Regions from separate parts of the Brevibacillus sp. AG genome, predicted to be linked through region 4. Evidence: riboswitches for the same ligand, from Rfam matches in the RefSeq annotation. Region 4 holds a riboswitch; each other region holds the start of a gene.
The links. A riboswitch is a leader RNA that binds a small molecule or an ion and turns the genes downstream of it on or off. The one in region 4 is predicted to bind S-adenosylmethionine.

Region 1 (4,498 bases), on a different contig from region 4:
TGTGAGGCAATTGCTTTATCAAACGGCTACTGACTTGGGGGAGAAAGGATGGGATCGGAAGACTGGATACGGCTTGTTAGATGTCAACAAAGCAGTGAAAACGGCACTTTCTTACGACTTTTTAGAACCGAATGATTCTCCTTCCAAAGCGAAGGCGTTTCCGATTGAGTCACAAATACGCGGCAATTTGGGTCCAAAAGATACCGTAGATTGGCTGAAGATGGACATCCCTTACGATGGAAAGGTCAGCTTTACGGCTACAGTAACATCGGGTATTTCTTCGGCGATGGCTGCTACCTTTTACCCTGAGAATCGTCAACCGATTACACAGTACTTCGGGAATGGCGATACGATAACGGTCCCGGTCAAGGCAGGAAGTATGAACATCCGCTTAATGCGCAATGGAGGCGTCAACAACGCTTTTAACTACGTGTTGACGAGTAAATTTACGATCAACCCTGACCGAAATGAACCGAACGATACACAAGAAACGGCCAGACCGCTTGTAGGGAACCAAATCAGTGTAACAGGCAATTTTCATGATGAAGGCGATCAGGATTGGTTCTCTTACTATGTTCGCGAGTACGGGCATTTAGATGTCACTGTAAGCCCTGACAACAAGAGAGTGGATCTGTTGCTGGGTCTTGGCAAACAAGCGCCTGGTCAAAAAGCAGTAGTCTGGGATCCTCTATACGATAATGGGACAAGGGTCAATCCGACAGAGCGGGTCAGTAAAGAGGTGTCCCCGGGTAAATATTACATCCGTGTGAGCGAGTATTCGCGGAATGCAGTCAATGGCGAATACCAGCTGGATTTGGGGTACACGCCAGTTAAAAAAGATTTCAATGAGCCGAATGATACCTATCAAAAAGCGTCTCCGTTAAGCGGTGGGACAGTGATGTCAGGAACAATTCCGACAGCAGCTGATCCCGACTGGTTCCAATTTACTGTCAATAGCGAATCATATGTGACATTCCGAGCGCCGTATATTCCTGTGGATAGTGGCTTTCGTTTCGCACTCTACAGCGATCGAAACATGAACTATGCGCTTGCTTCGACGAACGAGGTAGCCGAGCTTTCCAATAGTGGGAATGAAGTTATCGGTTTGCGCTTGCAGCCAGGAAAATACTATGTACGTCTCAATAGTGGTACTTCGTTCAAATATGATTCGTACCGACTCACGGTGACGCAGCAGAAATTGATAGCGGGCTATCGAGATATTTCGGACCACTGGGCGCGCTCAGAGATCGTCAGACTTAGCTCTCGCGATATTGTAAATGGATTCAATGATGCTTCGTTCAAGCCGAATCAGGCAGTGACCCGTGCAGAGTTTGCGACGATGCTGCTTAAATCGATGCGTGCGACCGGTTCCAAGGTAGCGACTACCTATACAGGAAACACGACCTTCCGGGATATGAAAAAGCGGCACTGGGCGTATCACAACCTAGGTGTAGCCTATCAATTAGGAATTTTGAAAGGGTACCCGAAGAATGAAATGAAGCCGGATCAGCCGATATCGCGTGCAGAGATGGCGGTCATGATCGCGCGGGCACGTGATGTTTTAATGTATAACCGTGGTACCTCGAATTATCAGGATGTGCCAACGAGTCATTGGGCTTCTCCTGCCATTGAAGCTTTGACATCTAGAAATTGGCTCAGTGGTTACGGTTCTTCCTTTAAACCGAATGGAAGGGCAACTCGTGCAGAGGTAGTAGTGGTACTTTCTAAGGCCTATCAAATATAAGTAAATTTTTTCCTATTGACATCTCTGAAAAAAACAATTATTCTATTATCCGTAATGGATACTCTTATCCAGAGCAGGCGGAGGGACTGGCCCTATGAAGCCCGGCAACCGATCTAGAGCGGTGCTAACCAGCAGAACGGACATCTGTTCTGGCCGATAAGAGGATGAAGGAAGCAAAAAACGCTCAAACCTTTTCCTCCTAAAAAATGGAAAGGGTTTTTTATTTGCGTTTACGTAGATAAAATCCTGACTCGGCTACCACACTATTTGTATGAGGTCAAAGGAGGTATTTTCTCATGGCTTTGCAAAAAGGTCGTCGTCTGTTTACATCCGAATCTGTAACCGAAGGACATCCGGATAAAATTTGTGACCAAATTTCCGACTCCATCTTGGATGCGATCCTGTCCAAAGATCCAAACGCTCGCGTAGCTTGCGAAACTTCCGTAACTACTGGTTTGGTTCTCGTAGCAGGAGAAATCACTACAAACACTTATGTAGATATCCAAAAGCTCGTTCGTGAAACCATTCGTGAAATCGGTTATGACCGTGCGAAATTCGGTTTTGACGCTGACACTTGCGGTGTTATTACTGCAATTGGCGAGCAGTCCGCTGACATTGCACTTGGTGTAGACCAAGCATTGGAAGCACGCGAAGGCAAAATGACTGACGCTGAGATCGAAGCAATTGGTGCTGGTGACCAAGGTTTGATGTTTGGTTTTGCTTGCAATGAAACACCTGAGCTGATGCCACTTCCAATCAGCATGTCCCACCAATTGGCTCGTCGTCTGACTGAAGTACGTAAAAACGGAACACTTGCTTACCTCCGTCCTGACGGAAAAACACAAGTAACCGTTGAGTACGATGGCGACAAACCAGTTCGTATCGATACAATCGTTATTTCTACCCAACATGCTCCTGAAACAACTCTGGAGCAAATCAAGCAAGATCTGGTTGAACACGTAATCAAACCAGTTGTTCCAGCTGAACTCTTGGACGCTGATACCAAATACTTCATCAACCCAACTGGCCGTTTCGTAATTGGCGGACCACAAGGGGATGCTGGCTTGACTGGCCGCAAAATCATCGTAGATACTTACGGCGGTTATGCTCGTCATGGCGGTGGTGCGTTCTCCGGTAAAGATCCGACAAAAGTTGACCGTTCCGGTGCTTACGCAGCTCGTTATGTAGCGAAAAACATCGTGGCTGCTGGCCTCGCAGACAAATGCGAAGTACAAGTTGCTTACGCAATTGGTGTAGCACAACCAGTTTCTATTGCAGTAGATACATTCGGCACAGGTACGATTTCCGAAGAAGCTCTGGTGAAATTGGTTCGCAAACACTTCGACCTGCGTCCTGCTGGTATCATCAAGCAGCTCGACCTGCGTCGTCCTATCTACAAACAAACAGCTGCATATGGCCACTTCGGACGCAATGACCTGAATGTTCCTTGGGAGCAAACAGACAAGGCAGAAATCCTGAAGCAAGAGGCTGCTCAACTGTAATAACATGAATGACATAAAAAGAGCCTGGTGTTGCTACTGGGCTCTTTTTCATTTTAGGAGCAAAGTCATCCAATTATTGGGCCAATTGTTGCACAGGAATTTGTAGGACTGTGTCGAATCTCCTAGTGAGGAAGTAGAGGAGGGGTTTTTTTGCCGAACAGAAGGCTCTTCCTGATCGTGTTTCTTACTTTTTTGTTTTTTGCAGTGGCTATTGGGTTGTTAGGCGAATCTTTTCTGGAAAAAAAGAATAAACAAGAAGTGCAACCTTTTCCCCAAGTGGATACGTCTATAAGCATAAGTGAGACAAAAAATGCTGAGCCAAACGTCACACTAATTGAAGAAGCAGCGGTTCAAACGAAAAAGTGGTATAACAATCAGGTTGTGGTTTTGACGTACCATCATGTCACGGATCAATCGAATCAGCGGTATGTCATAGCTCCTGATCAATTTGCCCGACACATGAAATTTTTGCATGATAACGACCTGAATCCGATTTCGTTGGATGAGTTCCTGCGATTTATGGAGACGGGTACCTTACCGACTGAGAATGCTGTTTTGATTACGTTTGACGATGGGTATGAGAGTTACTACACAGAAGCATTTCCGATCTTACGTACATACGGCTACCCTTCAGTGAACTTCGCGATTGCGGGGCGCTTAAGAGATGTAGCTGATCGAAAACGGGAGAATATGACGCCACCACTTACGCGTCAACAGGTTAACGAAATGATTCATTCGGGACTGGTTACAATCGGTTCCCATACGTACAGTCTGCATGAAGAGGAAGAACGAAATGAGTGGGGCGATCTTGGCCCAGAAACAGCTCCGGTCTATCTGAAAGACTTGCAGCGTCTAGAGGAAGAAAAAGAGTACAGGGACCGACTCTATGTGGATTTCAGTATATCTCGCGTTAGTTTAAGCGAATGGATGAAGCAAGAGATCCAAGTCATCTCGTTGCCATTCGGCTACACAAGTCCAGTCGTACTGGAGACAGCTCGTCAAGCTGGCTACCGCTATGTATTTACATCCAATCGTGGATTCGTAAAACAGGGAACAGATCCGTTTGCCATTCCACGCAATGACATGGGACTGCGAGATGTTGAAGAAGAGCACCTCCAACAGTTGTTCACGAAGGCTAAAAATGAGTTTGAAGGAGAGCAATCATGAACAAAGCGATAGACATCAGCGTGCTGGACGGGGTGATCAAGCGAACGATTGAAACCGTAGAAACGAGTAAAACCCAAATATTTGA
Region 2 (4,498 bases), on a different contig from region 4:
ATAATGACGGTAATGATCATGACTTCGATGTCCCATTGCTGATAGCCGTAGCGCAAGGCGAGATCGCCAAGCCCACCAGCACCGACTGCGCCCGCCATAGCAGTAGCGCCAATCAAGCCGATCGTCGCAATCGTCAGGCAGAGGACGATACCAGGCCGTGCTTCACGCAGCATGATGCGAAAAATAATCTGCGTCCGGGATGCGCCCATCGCTTGGTATGCTTCGATAACGCCACGATCGACGTCATGCAGGGCCGTTTCCATCAAGCGTGAGATGTAAGGCGAGGTATAGACGATGAGCGGCACAATTGCTCCTTCAATCCCAATCGAAGTGCCCACGATCAACTCCGTAAAAGGAATGATCGCAACCATCAGGATAATAAAAGGCAGCGAGCGCACAATGTTGATGATCGTATTCAGGGTGTGATAGATGATTTTGTTCGGGAAAAGGTGATTCGCCTGTGTGATGACTAACAAAATCCCGAGCGGAATCCCGATTAATGTCGCAATGAATAATGAAAACCCAACCATGATGACGGTTTCTTGCAGGGATTGTCCGAATACCGGAATCATTTCAATCAAACGCTCCATTAGCTCCGTACCTCCTCTGGTGACACAATATCTACGCGGTAGACGGATTCACGCAAGAAGCGAATGCCATCCTGAATGGCCTGGTCTTCACCAGAAATGTGCAAAAGCAAAATGCCGAGTGCCGTTCCCTTAATGGTCGTAATAGAGCCGTACAACAGATTGGTGCTAATCGGAAAACGTGCAGAGAGTGTTCCTAGAACAGGATCGAGAGCGGCATCCCCGCGAAAGGCAACGCGAACAATTTTGGAAACGGGTCCGGTTTCTTTTATCTTGGACAAAATCTCCTGTGGTACCTGATCGTCGAAAACCGTTTTGATAAAATTACGGGTCGTTTGCTCTTGCGGATTGCTGAAAACATCCAGAACAGAGCCTTGCTCGATGACGACACCGTTTTCCATGATGGCTACCTGGTCGCAGATTTTTTTAATGACCTGCATTTCATGCGTAATGAGCACGATGGTCAGGTTGAACTTTCGATTGATGTCGAGCAACAGCTCTAGAATCGATTCAGTCGTCTGCGGGTCGAGAGCAGAAGTCGCTTCGTCACAGAGCAGGATTTCCGGATCAGTCGCAAGTGCACGAGCGATACCCACCCGTTGCTTTTGTCCACCGGATAGCTGAGAAGGATAAGCGTTTGCTTTATCAGACAAGCCAACCAAGCCGAGAAGGTCTTCTACCTTGCGTTTAATGACATCTTTGGGGACGCGATTCATCCGTAAGATTTCCGCCACATTGTCAAAGACATTATAGGAAGAGAGCAGGTTGAAGTGTTGAAAAATAATCCCGATCTTTTTGCGAGCTTGCCGCAGCTCTTTTTCCTTGAGGGTCAGCATGTTCTGGCCATTGACGATCACAGAACCGCTGGTCGGCTTCTCCAACAGGTTGATGGTGCGGAGCAGGGTACTTTTTCCCGCTCCGCTAAAGCCGATAACCCCGTAGATTTGCCCTTTTTCCACCTGAAGGGATACGCCCTTCAATGCTTCTACCTGCTTGTTTCCTACTTGATACGACTTATGAATATCGGTTAGCTGTATCATAACGAGTTCTCCTTGTTGTTCTTGATGTTCCTGGCGTCGATCTTACCAGGACGGCAGTACAGCTCCTTCAAAACGTTCGTCGATGAATTTTTTCACTTCTTCCGAACGGTAAATGTCCACCAGCTTTTTGACAGCAGGGTTGTCTTTGTTGGTTTCGTTGACTGCCAAGATGTTTACATAGGGAGAGTCAGCCGTCTCAGCGAAGATCGCATCTTTTTTCGGGGAGTAGCCAGCTTCCATTGCGAAGTTCGTATTAATCGAAGCGACTTCTACGTTGCTCAACGAGCGTGCCAGGAAAGCAGCCTCCAGCTCTTTGAATTGCAAATTTTTTGGATTTTCTACGATGTCCAGTGGTGTTGCGTTGTCGCCCACGCCATCTTTGAGCTTAATCAAGCCAGCTGCCTGATAGAGCAGCAGGGCGCGTGCTCGGTTGGTTGGGTCGTTTTGAATGCCGACAACGCCGCCTGCCTGGATGTCCTCGACTTTTTTATGCTTGGTGGAGTACAGGCCCATCGGGTACGTGACGGTTTTTCCGATCTCGACAATTTTTGTTTTATGATCTTGATTGAACTTCGCCAAGAATGGGATGGTTTGGAAGCTGTTTACATCGAGATTTCCTTTATCGAGAGCTTGGTTCGGCTGTACGTAGTCGTTGAAAACGACGACTTCGACTTCAAGTCCTTTGCCTTTGGCGACTTCTTTCACTTTGTTGAGAATCTCTTCGTGCGGGCCGCCAGTGACGCCCACTTTGAGTGAGGTTTGTTCAGCAGCAGTGCCACCGTTAGCAGGAGCAGCTTCTTGTTTACCGCCGCAAGCCGTTACGAGCGATGCAGCGAGCAGTAGTGTAGTGAGCAGTAGACCAGTCTTTTTCATGAAAATACCCCTTTTCTCTGGATGTAAGATGGAAAAGAAAAAAGCCTCTTCCGACAGAAGAGGCGAAAACTGCGAGTATGTAACCACACTGCAACAATACCTCTCTTATCTGTCGGAATAAATTCCGCTGGATTTGGCACCGTATCGTTTGCGATAGGTTGCCGAGGTGTCATAGGGCCAGTCCCTCAACCTCTCTTCATAAGAGAATGTGCTATGAAATTATCATTCCAAACATTGTGGTTAATTCTTATTTGGATAGTTGGATTATAACGACTGATTTTTTAGGTGTCAACTGTTTTTGCAAACGAATGACTTGGTGGAAAAATGCGAAATTGATCTAAATACGAATATTCTATTGAAGAATCAAAAAATCATATGTATAATGAGAGCGAATGAACCCGATACCAGCTATCGCAGGTGATGACATGACTCTAGTGGACTCCAATGAAACCAGAAAAAAGCTGTCTGCCATCTATAATGAGATAGCAAAAGAGTTGTTCGGATTTGGAACGACTTTGCTCCGAGTCACGATTGAAAACCAGATGATTACGTTCCAAGCCAAGCATCGCCGCTCTCCGCGCTCACAAGCGTTGGAAGGAGAAGCGCCGGCCCTCAAGCTCGAAGTCGATTTTCGCATGTCCCTTCTTTATAAGAAGAGACTGAGAGAGCGACTGGAGGAAGAGATGGGGTTGCCGTTGGAAGCCGTGCTACGGGACTATGATGCGCCTACGCAGTGGGCGATCACGAATGTTATTTTAGCTGAATCAGAACTGAATACCTGACGCAATCGTTCGGATTTTCTCTTTTGATCTATCTTAAGGGGAGACCGTAGACTTTGCGTAAAAACGGGTGTCACTTCTCTTTGTTTACGAAGAAAAGTGCTCTTGTTTAGAATGATACGTTCTAATCAAGGGTACTTTTCTTTTTATTGTACCACCATATTTTGTCATCAAATGAACCCAACTGGAGGAGAATTACGATGAAAAAATTACTTGCTGGAATCCTGTCTTTTTCTATGATGTCACTGGCTCTCGCTGGCTGTGGCAGCAATGATCAACCACAAGCGGGTGGGGCTGGCGGCGAAGCCAAGGGTGAGCCACAAAAGCTGGTCATCTCCACATGGGGCTTCTCTGAAGACTTTTTCCGCAAAGAAGTATATGAGCCGTTTGAAAAAGAACATAACGTGAAAATCGTACTTGAAATCGGGAACAATGCAGAGCGCCTGAACAAAATTCGCCAAGGAAGCTCCGATGTAGACTTGATCTACCTCTCTGACTACTATGCACAGCAAGGAATTGAGAGTGGCGCATTTGAAAAAATCGACCGCAGCCGCATTCCAAACCTGGATCAAATCTATGATATTGCCAAAGCACCACTGGGCGAGGAGTACGGTCCAGCTTACACGATTGGCCAATTCGGGATTGCCTACAATCCAAAGCTCGTGAAAACCGAGATCAAGGATTGGAAAGACTTGTGGAACCCAGAACTGGCGGGCAAGCTGACATTGCCAAGCATTACGTCCACAACTGGCCCGATGGTTCTCGACAGTGCTTCCCAGATAGCGGGCAGCAAAGAATTTAACGAGGATCAAGCCTTCGCGAAAATGAAAGAAGTTAACCAAGGTGTAGTGAAGTTCTACGACAAGACCTCCGAATACGTGAACATGTTTGGACAAGAAGAAATCGGCGTAGGACCGATCATGGAAATGTACTTCAAAGACATCAAAGCCGCTGTTCCGGAAGCTGTTTTCGTACAACCTGCAAGCGGCGGATATGCGGTCATGAATACGGTTAACATCGTAAAAGGCTCGAAAAACAAAGCACTCGCAGAAGACTTCATCAACTACCAGCTGAGCAAGGAAGTTCAGGAAAAAACAGCAAAAGCAAAAATCGATTCCCCTGTAAACAAAACGGTTCAACTGACAGAAGAAGAAGCAAAAGGCGTAACGTACGGGGAAGAAACCGTAAGCAAGCTGCGTATGATGGACATGAAATTCGT
Region 3 (4,498 bases), on a different contig from region 4:
ACAGCCTCTACTTTACCTTGGGACATAACCATCGCCGCCATGTTGTCGCAGATCAGCGTCACATCAATCCCTGCTTGCTGCAATTCAAATGCAGTAAGACGAGCGCCTTGCAGGACAGGACGGGTTTCGTCCGCGTACACCTTCAGGTTCCAGCCGCGTTCCTTTGCCAAATAAAATGGAGCGGTAGCCGTACCGTACGCTGCTGTAGCCAATGCGCCTGGATTACAGTGCGTGAGAATTCCCATACCGTCATGCAACAGAGTGAGCAGATGCTCTCCAATGGTCCGGCATACTTCAGCGTCTTCCTTTTGAATCGTCAGTGCTTCATCGAGCACAGCCGCCTTCAACTCGGCAATCGACGCTCCGCTTTCTTTTTCAACACGAGCTTTGATGCGATCCAACGCCCAGAACAGATTCACGGCTGTCGGACGGGAAGAGCCCAGGTAGTCTGCCTGCTGGTTCAGTTCCTGCCAAAACTCGTCGTAGTTACTCGCTTCACTGCCACGAATACCAAGGTAGAGCCCGTAAGCCGCCGCCATGCCAATCGCCGGTGCGCCTCGTACTTCCAAGCGACGAATGGAACCCCATACTTGCTCGGAGGTAGTCAAGTTCAAATAGATCGTTTCTACTGGCAGACGCGTCTGGTCTAGCAAGACCAATGCGTCATTCTCCCACTTAACAGGTGCCAATTGGGTGCTGGTTGTCATACTGTTGTAGCCTCCTGATAGTAACGTTCGGTCACAGTGCGTACGATGTCCGTGATATCTGTCGATTCGTCGATGCCGCCGCGACCAAGAATCAGCGCTTCTCCAATCGAGAGAGCCAGACGCTCTGCTTCTGCGCGAGTCTGGTCGTCTTCAATGGCATTCAGGTCCGCTACGCCTGCCAAGCCGATGACACGGCGCAAGATTTTGCATCCGGCATAGCCTGCTGTATCCTGAATCAAGCGCTTCACGTAGCTTTGCCACAGTCCCTCGACATGGGCGCTGCGCTCTTTGGCTTGCTTGTGCCAGAGCTGAACGAATTGCGAAACGAATTCATTCCAGACATCCTCGACCGTTTCCAGTAAGTATTCGCGGTACGCTTCCCGTTCTCCTTGATCTTTTTGCAAACCGTGCTGTCCTGCGTAGTTGAGCAATAGATTGGCAATGACCGCCCCGATGTCAAAACCGATTGGACCGTAGTAAGCGAACTCTGGATCGATTGCTTTCAAGCTGTTTTCCGTGATGAAAATACTTCCCGTATGCAAGTCACCATGCAGCAGCGCTTCCGAGCGCGTAAGGAAATCGTATTTCAGCTTGGCGATTTCCAGCTTCAGCGGCCTGTTGTTCCAGATCGCCTCGACTTCCCGGCGAATCAACGGGTTGAAGTCGTTGGTAGGCGCATTTTCATACGGATCGGTAAAGACGAGATCTTCCGTGATTTTGCATAATTCTGGATTTATGAATGTTCCGACTAGCGCTTTTTTATCGTACGGATGCGCGCCCAGATCGGAGGTGAAGAACAAGGTTTGCGCGAGAAAACGACCAATTTGCTTCGCGAATAGTGGGTACCGCTTTCCTTCGATCAGACCTTTACGCATGATGATGTGGTCCCCGACGTTTTCCATGACAGTCAACGCAAGTTCCCCATCGAAATGATACACCTGCGGCACCAAGTCTGGAACGTATTTGTGCTGAATGCGGAGTGCCTCGCTCTCGATACGAGCCCGATCAATCGTAAGTGGCCAAGATTCTCCCACGACGCGGGCAAAAGGCAGTGCTTGTTTGACAATGACGCTCTTACCGGTTGCCAGCTCCTGAATGTCAAAAACCAGATTGAGATTGCCATCCCCGATTTCACGGCTGGTCAGCTCTGCTCCTTCGCTAAAAAGACCTGGTATTCCTTTTACGTACTCCACTGCTTCCTGTTCAGTCAATGCGCGATATGCCATGATTCCAAAACTCCCCTCTACGTATTTTTCCTCTATCTCTACTTGTTTTGTTTGAGTACCTGGAGCAATAAAAAGACCTCTTTTCCCGAAGAAAAGAGGTCGCTGTCGTCACGTGTAAGAACCGTGTTGATGTCCCCCTTATCTTCCAGACTACTTTTGTTTCTGCAGGAATTAGCACCGTGCATGTCGCCTGTCAATCAGTCGCTTCCTCGCGTCTGAATGGCGTCATGTCGGTTGCCGGGTATCATCGGGCCAGTCCCTCCACCTTCTCTGGATAAGGTATCCAAAACGTATTCGGTTTTTGATTTAGTTTGAATCATACAACCAACGCTTCCGCGATGTCAACACCCTTTTGTGCAAAAATTCGCACCTTGCTATCAGTAGCTGTATTGTGTTACCGATGCCGCAGGTCGCTCCCAATTCCACCAGTCTACCTTGCCTAGAAACGCTGCTGTTATCGACTTTTCGGCCTTGAGCTTCAGCAGTTCTTTGGTAGGTCCGGTGAGGACGGCTCTGTAGATTCGCACTCCGTTTTAAACAGCCAAGGCCGTACTTTTTCCCCACGGTAGTCGTCCAAGGAAGAGTAGGCGCGACAAAAGGTTTCCTGTGTCAGCCGGAAAAGATAGCGGTAAATATCGTTTACATGCAGCCGGTACACATACTCCAGACCTACTTTCCCAAGCCGTTCACACCCCTTCATCCCTTACCACGAAGGAAGTGCCAAATAGTTTCACCTTCGTCTTATTTTTCTGATAACCTGCTGCACATTCACTGCAAAAACAAGGATTGACTCCTGACAATGAACGTCATATCATGGGGGAAACGAATAACTCTTATCGCGAGCTGGCTGAGGGACTGGCCCTATGATGCCCGGCAACCGGCGCTATACCATGAATCGTACGCGGATGATGCGTACCTTGGATAGCGAAACGGTGCTAATTCCAACGGATAAGAGTCGAGATAGAGCCTCTTTGGCTCGTTTCGGCTACTGACCCGAGAGATGAGAGGAGACGAGACGCTTTCATAGTCGACAACCGCCTCCCCGCTCAATGGGGAGGCTTTTTTTAATCATTCAAGGAGGATGAGACGTACCATGAGTGAACAACGTATCCTCGTCACCTATCTCACACAAGCAAAAGACTTGAACAAGAAAGCGCAAGCCATTGCTGTCGGCATGACAGTCGGTTCCTGGACGGACCTGCCGCTTGCCAAGCAAGCTGAGCTAACGCCGTATCTTGGTGAAGCCGTGAGTGCGACACCGCTTGCGACACTGGAAAACGGAGAAACACGCGGTTTGATTACCGTCAGCTATCCGACCCGCAATTTTACAGCAGACATTCCATCCTTGTTGACCGGAATATTCGGCAAACTGTCGATGGATGGCAAAATTAAGCTCGTCGACATCGTTTTCCCTGACTCATTCCTTCAGGCTTTTCCTGGACCGAAGTTCGGCATTGATGGTCTGCGCGAACGTTTAGGAGCACATAACCGTCCACTCTTGATGAGCATTTTCAAATCGTGCCTGGGTCTTCCTTTCGATGACCTGAAGACGCAATTTCGGGCACAAGCCTTGGGCGGAGTCGATCTGGTGAAAGATGACGAAATCTTCTTTGCAGATGACCGCGCTCCTTTTATCGAACGGATCAAAGCATTCAAACAGATCGCCCAAGAGACAGAAGCCGAAACAGGCAAGCCCGTCCTTTATGCAGCCAACCTGACTGGACCAGTGCATGAGCTGAACGAAAAAGCGAAACGTGCGGTAGATGCAGGTGCTGACTGCCTCTTGTTCAATGTGCTGGCCTTTGGATTCGATGCCCTGCACCGTTTGGCAGCCGATCCCGATGTACACGTACCGATCATGGCGCATCCAGCATTGGCAGGCGCTTACTATCCATCACCTGACTACGGTATCGCCACCCCGCTTCTGCTCGGAACGTTGATGCGCGTAGCTGGTGCAGATCTGGTACTCTTCCCATCTCCATATGGCAACGTCGCCTTGGACAAGACAGAAGCGTTACAGCTCGCCAAGCATTTGACCGACCCACTGAATGGTGTACGCCGTTCCTTCCCGGTTCCATCTGCCGGCATTCATCCTGGGCTGGTTCCACAGCTTTATCAAGACTTTGGTCTAGATCAAATTGTCAATGCAGGTGGCGGAATCCACGGTCATCCCGGTGGAGCAACCGCAGGAGCGAAAGCATTCGTCGCCGCGATTGAGGCTGTCACCGCAGGCCGAACACTGGAAGAGGCTGCCGCGGAATCACAAGAACTGGCGATCGCCCTGGAAAAGTGGGGTGGTGCACGATGAGCAAGAAGCTCGTCCTGTTCTGCGATTTCGACGGAACGATTACCGAAAAAGACAACATTGTAGCGATTGTCCGCAAGTTTGCTCCCCCTGAGTGGGAAGCCTTGACGGAGCAAATCCTTTCGCAAAAAATAAGCGTTCAAGAAGGGGTAGGTAAGCTGTTTCAACTCTTGCCCTCCTCCTTGCGCCAGGACATTATCGATTTCATTGTCCAAGAAGCGACGATTCGCCCGGGATTTGCTGAATTCGTGAGCTATTGC
Region 4 (4,498 bases):
GCTGGTTTGCAGGGGATTCCCAGCCAGGTATGGCCGCTTCCTATGATCCTACGCTAGCAGTGAAAGCGATCCAAGATGCGAACAACCAAGCGGATCTCGTCGTGGTGATTGCACACTGGGGCAAGGAACGCTCCGATTATCCTGTCGATCATCAAGAAGAGTTGTCTCGTGCCTACATCGATGCTGGTGCAGATTTGATTGTCGGCGGTCATCCACACGTACTTCAAGGCTTTGAACGATACAACGACAAATGGATTGCGTATAGTCTAGGCAATTTCATTTTCACACGATCAAGCGAACCCAAGACTTGGGAAACGATGGTTCTGCAAGCAAACTGTACGAAAAGCGGTGATTGTGAGCTGACGATGCTTCCGTTTCACGCAGAATTGGGACAAGCTGTACCCATGAATGAAAGCAACGGCGCTGCCCTGCTAAAACGTATTGAATCCATTTCTGAGAGTGTCGACATACAAAGTGACGGGCGTGTACAGCCGCGCGCAAAAGTGGTGGAGACTGCCCCCTGACAAAAGAAGCCGTGTTTCCAGGTAACTAGAAATACGGCTTTTCTTCTTATTTTTCCTCTTACTTACGCAGACTCGATAATGGGGAAGCAGCGCACTTCTAAGCCAAAATCATTTTTCAATAGGGACTCGTGCTCTTTACTGATTCCTGTCACGATCAGACCTGCACGCAATACGCCCCCCAAGTCGAATTGGACTTTTAGTTTATGCACGTTGACTCCTGCCTGCTGAAGGAAATGCAAGACACGATCTGGCGTAGCAGTATGACATGAGCCCTCTAGATAACACAGGACGCGTTCCTCCGAGTCCACCGTGACTCCTGCTTTGTCAGCCGTTTTTTCTTTCCAAGTAGGATGCGGTGTGAATGGCTGTGTCAATAAATAGGCCAAATCCTCTACGACTGCACTTGCTGTAGGGAGCTCTCCTGCCCCTCTTCCTGTAAACAACAAATCTCCCACGATGTTGCCCGATAGCTGCACAGCATTAAACGCGTCGTGGATTTGCGCCAACGGATGACTCAGCGGAAGCATGGTTGGTTCAACAGATAGGCGAATTCCTTGTTCAGCTTGATAGGCCTGCGCGATGAGCTTGATCCGGTACCCCAGCTCACTCGCAATCCGAATGTGACCCGCTGATAAATCTGAAATCCCTTTACGAACAACATCTGCTAGCGGCAGCGATTCTCCATAAACAAGCTGTGCCAGGATGTACAACTTGTACATAGCGTCAAAGCCTTCTACATCCGAACGAGGGTCTGCTTCCGCATAGCCCAACTCATGCGCTTGCTTGAGCACCTCCTGATAAGAGAGTTGTTCTGCCTCCATCTTCGTCAAAATGAAGTTCGTTGTTCCGTTGAGAATACCGCGAACACCTTGGATATCGTTCGTGCGAAGGAACTGCCGGAGCACGCTCAAGATCGGGATGCCCCCTGCCACACTCGCTTCATAGGCCAGATGAACTTGATGCTGATTTGCCAAATCGACTAGCTCCGTTCCTTTTTTCGCCAGTAGCTCTTTGTTGGCAGTTACTACATGGCAGCCCTTTTCGATCAAAGCACGGACGTAGTCATAGGTAGGTTCTACACCGCCCATGACCTCCACTACGATATCCACATCGCTTCTCAATACATCCTCAAAGTCAGTTGTCAGTAAAGCCGGGTCGACGTGAACCGCCCGCTCTTTTTCCGAGTCACGCACCAAGGCCTTGACGATCTCAATTCGTTTTCCCAGACGAGAAGCCAGCTTCTCCTGTTGCGAACGGATCGTTTTGATTACGCCTCCACCGACTGTTCCCAATCCCAATAATCCCACGCGTACCACTTCTGCACTCATCCTGACCACCCCATACCCCGAATTTTAGATAAAAAGAAAAGCCATCTTCGATAAGAAGAAGGCTTGTTAGCAGCTAATGCTCCCCCTCCTTATCTCCCAGGACGTATATGTCCTGCAGGAATTGGCACCTTGTCACAAAATATACGTGACGGTTGCCGGGCTTCATCGGGCCAGTCCCTCCACCTCTCTGGATAAAGAAAATATGAAATTAAAAAAACCTTCTTCGCTAAGAAGAAGGTTCATCTACTAATAGAGTAACCCGCTTCTTATCTTTCGAGACGAAACGTCTCGCAGGAATTGGCACCTTGTCGCAATATGCAACGGTTGCCGGGCTTCATAGGGCCAGACCCTCCACCTCTCTGGATAAGAACCATTTATGCTGTTGAGCTTTATTCTAAGAAATTCCAAGGCAAGCGTCAACAAAATTCTTTCTTTTCTGATTGTAAGCTGATTTGGCAAGGCTTTCAGTTGGGAGTGAACAGGCTCTCTACCTCTTCCATACTGCAGCAAGTGCAATGAAACACACCCTCCTGGCCTTCCTCAGGTAGCTCTTTTTCCTCGACATATCCGCACCATTGGCAAATGAAAAGTTGAATCATCGCACGCCCTCCTCTTCTTTTATCCTGCCCAAAATAAAAAGAACATTTTCCGCTCGACCGTGACGATCGTTAGAAAATGCCAGAAAAAGAGGGACGCACTTGTCCACGCGCTGTTTTTCGCAAGCCATCTCTAACACCTCCCTATCTCCCGTAGGTCTATCAGTGTTGTCGAAACAGGCAGGTCTCCTGACTATGGGTTCATCGTCTAGCGTCGCCTTCCCCGTCTATTTTGATAGACCAGTGGCTTGTTGGACGCTGACTCCCCTCTTACAGTGGCGGGACCGTGTCGGATTTGCACCGAGCTTCCCTATTATCCTTGTGGCGAATTGTTACGCCCGAAGGAACCTGTTTCCACCTATGAAATTGTCTTTTCTCACTACTCTCCTCAAATTTTACCTTATTCTTCCTTGTTTTGCGAACATTGTTCGTGGGTCAGTAGCCATTCCTTTCGCCACAAGCCACCCGAATAGCCTGTTAGACTCCCGTTTGATCCAATAATTCTATGGCATGGCACAATGATGTTCAGCCGATTTTTTCCGTTGGCATTCCCGACAGCCCTCACCGCATTTTCCTTCCCAATCAACGCGGCTAGCTCCGTATACGTAATCTTGTGCGCATAGGGAATAGTGGTCAATGTGTGCCAGACTGATTTCTGAAAGTCTGTCCCTTTCATCCACAGGGGAACAGAAAAGGACTGTCTCTTGCCGGAAAAATATTCGTCCAGCTGTTGCTGGCAAACGAGGAGAGGCTCGTGGCAATTGTCTTCTTGTTCAAGCAAAATGGGTTCGTCCCGATCTGTGAATAGGATAGAACATACCCCGTCTTCTGTCCCACTGATTTCCAAGACGCCGAGTGGCGATGCATAATCGATTGTCTGTATCCTTTCCATACGAGACCTACCCTAAATACCGCTCTCTCAAAATGGTACTGTGGTGAGCTTCATGTCCTGCAATCACATAAGCCAACGTCCTTGCAGATAGCTTGTTTCCGTTGGCAATTCCTGTACGCAACCACGCTTCTGGAGAGATTCCTCGGACTTGCGCGATGGTCGAAGCACGTACAGCCTTATACTCTTCCAATAAATCAGAGAGGTTTCTTAGCCGAAAACACCCGTGTTCGACAAAAGTATTCTCATCAAAACCGATGAGGGGTGTCTGGTCTCCTCTCGCGATTCTCAGTAAGCGATAGCTCATGATGCGTTCTGTATCGACGAGATGACCCAAAACCTCTTTTACCGTCCATTTGCCTGGTGCATACCGATAATCAATTTGCTCAGGCGCAAGTGACGAAAATAGCGCGACTTGCCTCTCTCCTTGTTGCGTAAGGATCGTTAGCGGCTCCCCCTCCGGTACAAGCCCAATATAATAGTCAAAATAAGCGGCGTATTCATCGCGCTCTGGTCGTCTGAGCATGTATTTCCCTCCCCTTCATTTTGGATAGACAAATGATGTCTCCATTATTCGTTATGTAATCCTTCAAACAATAGGACCCTTGCCGGGGCTGCATCCGTGCCGATCAGCTTGAGTGGTGCAGCTACCAAAAAATAATCGCCTGGGGGGACCTCCGCTAGCCGCAAGCCTTCCACGACAATGACGCCCGCTGCAAACAGTTTTTTATGGGTGGGGTGCCCTTCCTGACTGCGTTCGATTCCAAGTGCATCGGTACCAATGCCCCGTACCCCCAGCTCACTTACATATTCTGCACCTTCCTCTGACAGAAAGATGAATTCAAAAGAGAACGCCTCTTCAAAAGAGTTTTTCGTTTTAAATAGGACAAAATCTCCTCGCTCAAGATCGAAGCTCTCCAAGTCGGAGCGAGTGATCCTGTCCTCTACCGCTGTGAGATCGAGAACCTTGCAACTGCCCACTAGCTTCTCCAATGAAATACTCTCAAATGTATCGCCAGCATTCACCATGTGCAGGGGAGCATCTACATGGGTACCAGAATGAAGATCCATATCGATTCTCGATTCTGTTACATAGCCATTGGTAGCGGTACGTATTTTCGGCTGCTTTTCCTGCTTGTTTTTATACACCGTCATTCCTTC

Region 1: linked by a shared signal. The riboswitch ahead of metK (methionine adenosyltransferase) and the one ahead of POF51_RS06840 (homoserine dehydrogenase) in region 4 are both predicted to bind S-adenosylmethionine.
Region 2: linked by a shared signal. The riboswitch ahead of POF51_RS11715 (MetQ/NlpA family ABC transporter substrate-binding protein) and the one ahead of POF51_RS06840 (homoserine dehydrogenase) in region 4 are both predicted to bind S-adenosylmethionine.
Region 3: linked by a shared signal. The riboswitch ahead of mtnK (S-methyl-5-thioribose kinase) and the one ahead of POF51_RS06840 (homoserine dehydrogenase) in region 4 are both predicted to bind S-adenosylmethionine.

Annotation. Positions count from the first base shown of each region.
Region 1 is NZ_JAQMYO010000004.1:409,394-413,891, forward strand. It holds gene POF51_RS13205 (S8 family peptidase) at 1-1,744, shown strand, start outside; SAM riboswitch class I at 1,806-1,907, shown strand; gene metK (methionine adenosyltransferase) at 2,041-3,246, shown strand; gene POF51_RS13215 (polysaccharide deacetylase family protein) at 3,397-4,413, shown strand; gene POF51_RS13220 (sensor histidine kinase) at 4,410-4,498, shown strand, end outside.
Region 2 is NZ_JAQMYO010000004.1:65,936-70,433, forward strand. It holds gene POF51_RS11705 (methionine ABC transporter permease) at 1-590, opposite strand, end outside; gene POF51_RS11710 (methionine ABC transporter ATP-binding protein) at 590-1,627, opposite strand; gene POF51_RS11715 (MetQ/NlpA family ABC transporter substrate-binding protein) at 1,670-2,500, opposite strand; SAM riboswitch class I at 2,603-2,705, opposite strand; gene POF51_RS11720 (hypothetical protein) at 2,926-3,282, shown strand; gene POF51_RS11725 (ABC transporter substrate-binding protein) at 3,480-4,498, shown strand, end outside.
Region 3 is NZ_JAQMYO010000006.1:173,610-178,107, reverse strand. It holds gene mtnA (S-methyl-5-thioribose-1-phosphate isomerase) at 1-707, opposite strand, end outside; gene mtnK (S-methyl-5-thioribose kinase) at 704-1,933, opposite strand; SAM riboswitch class I at 2,069-2,214, opposite strand; gene POF51_RS17115 (anti-sigma factor C-terminal domain-containing protein) at 2,311-2,460, opposite strand; SAM riboswitch class I at 2,764-2,940, shown strand; gene POF51_RS17110 (2,3-diketo-5-methylthiopentyl-1-phosphate enolase) at 3,027-4,241, shown strand; gene POF51_RS17105 (2-hydroxy-3-keto-5-methylthiopentenyl-1-phosphate phosphatase) at 4,238-4,498, shown strand, end outside.
Region 4 is NZ_JAQMYO010000002.1:386,094-390,591, reverse strand. It holds gene POF51_RS06845 (CapA family protein) at 1-524, shown strand, start outside; gene POF51_RS06840 (homoserine dehydrogenase) at 587-1,852, opposite strand; SAM riboswitch class I at 1,939-2,050, opposite strand; SAM riboswitch class I at 2,116-2,222, opposite strand; gene POF51_RS06835 (hypothetical protein) at 2,317-2,451, opposite strand; cobalamin riboswitch at 2,611-2,815, opposite strand; gene POF51_RS06830 (methylated-DNA--[protein]-cysteine S-methyltransferase) at 2,849-3,340, opposite strand; gene POF51_RS06825 (DinB family protein) at 3,348-3,863, opposite strand; gene POF51_RS06820 (cyclase family protein) at 3,908-4,498, opposite strand, start outside.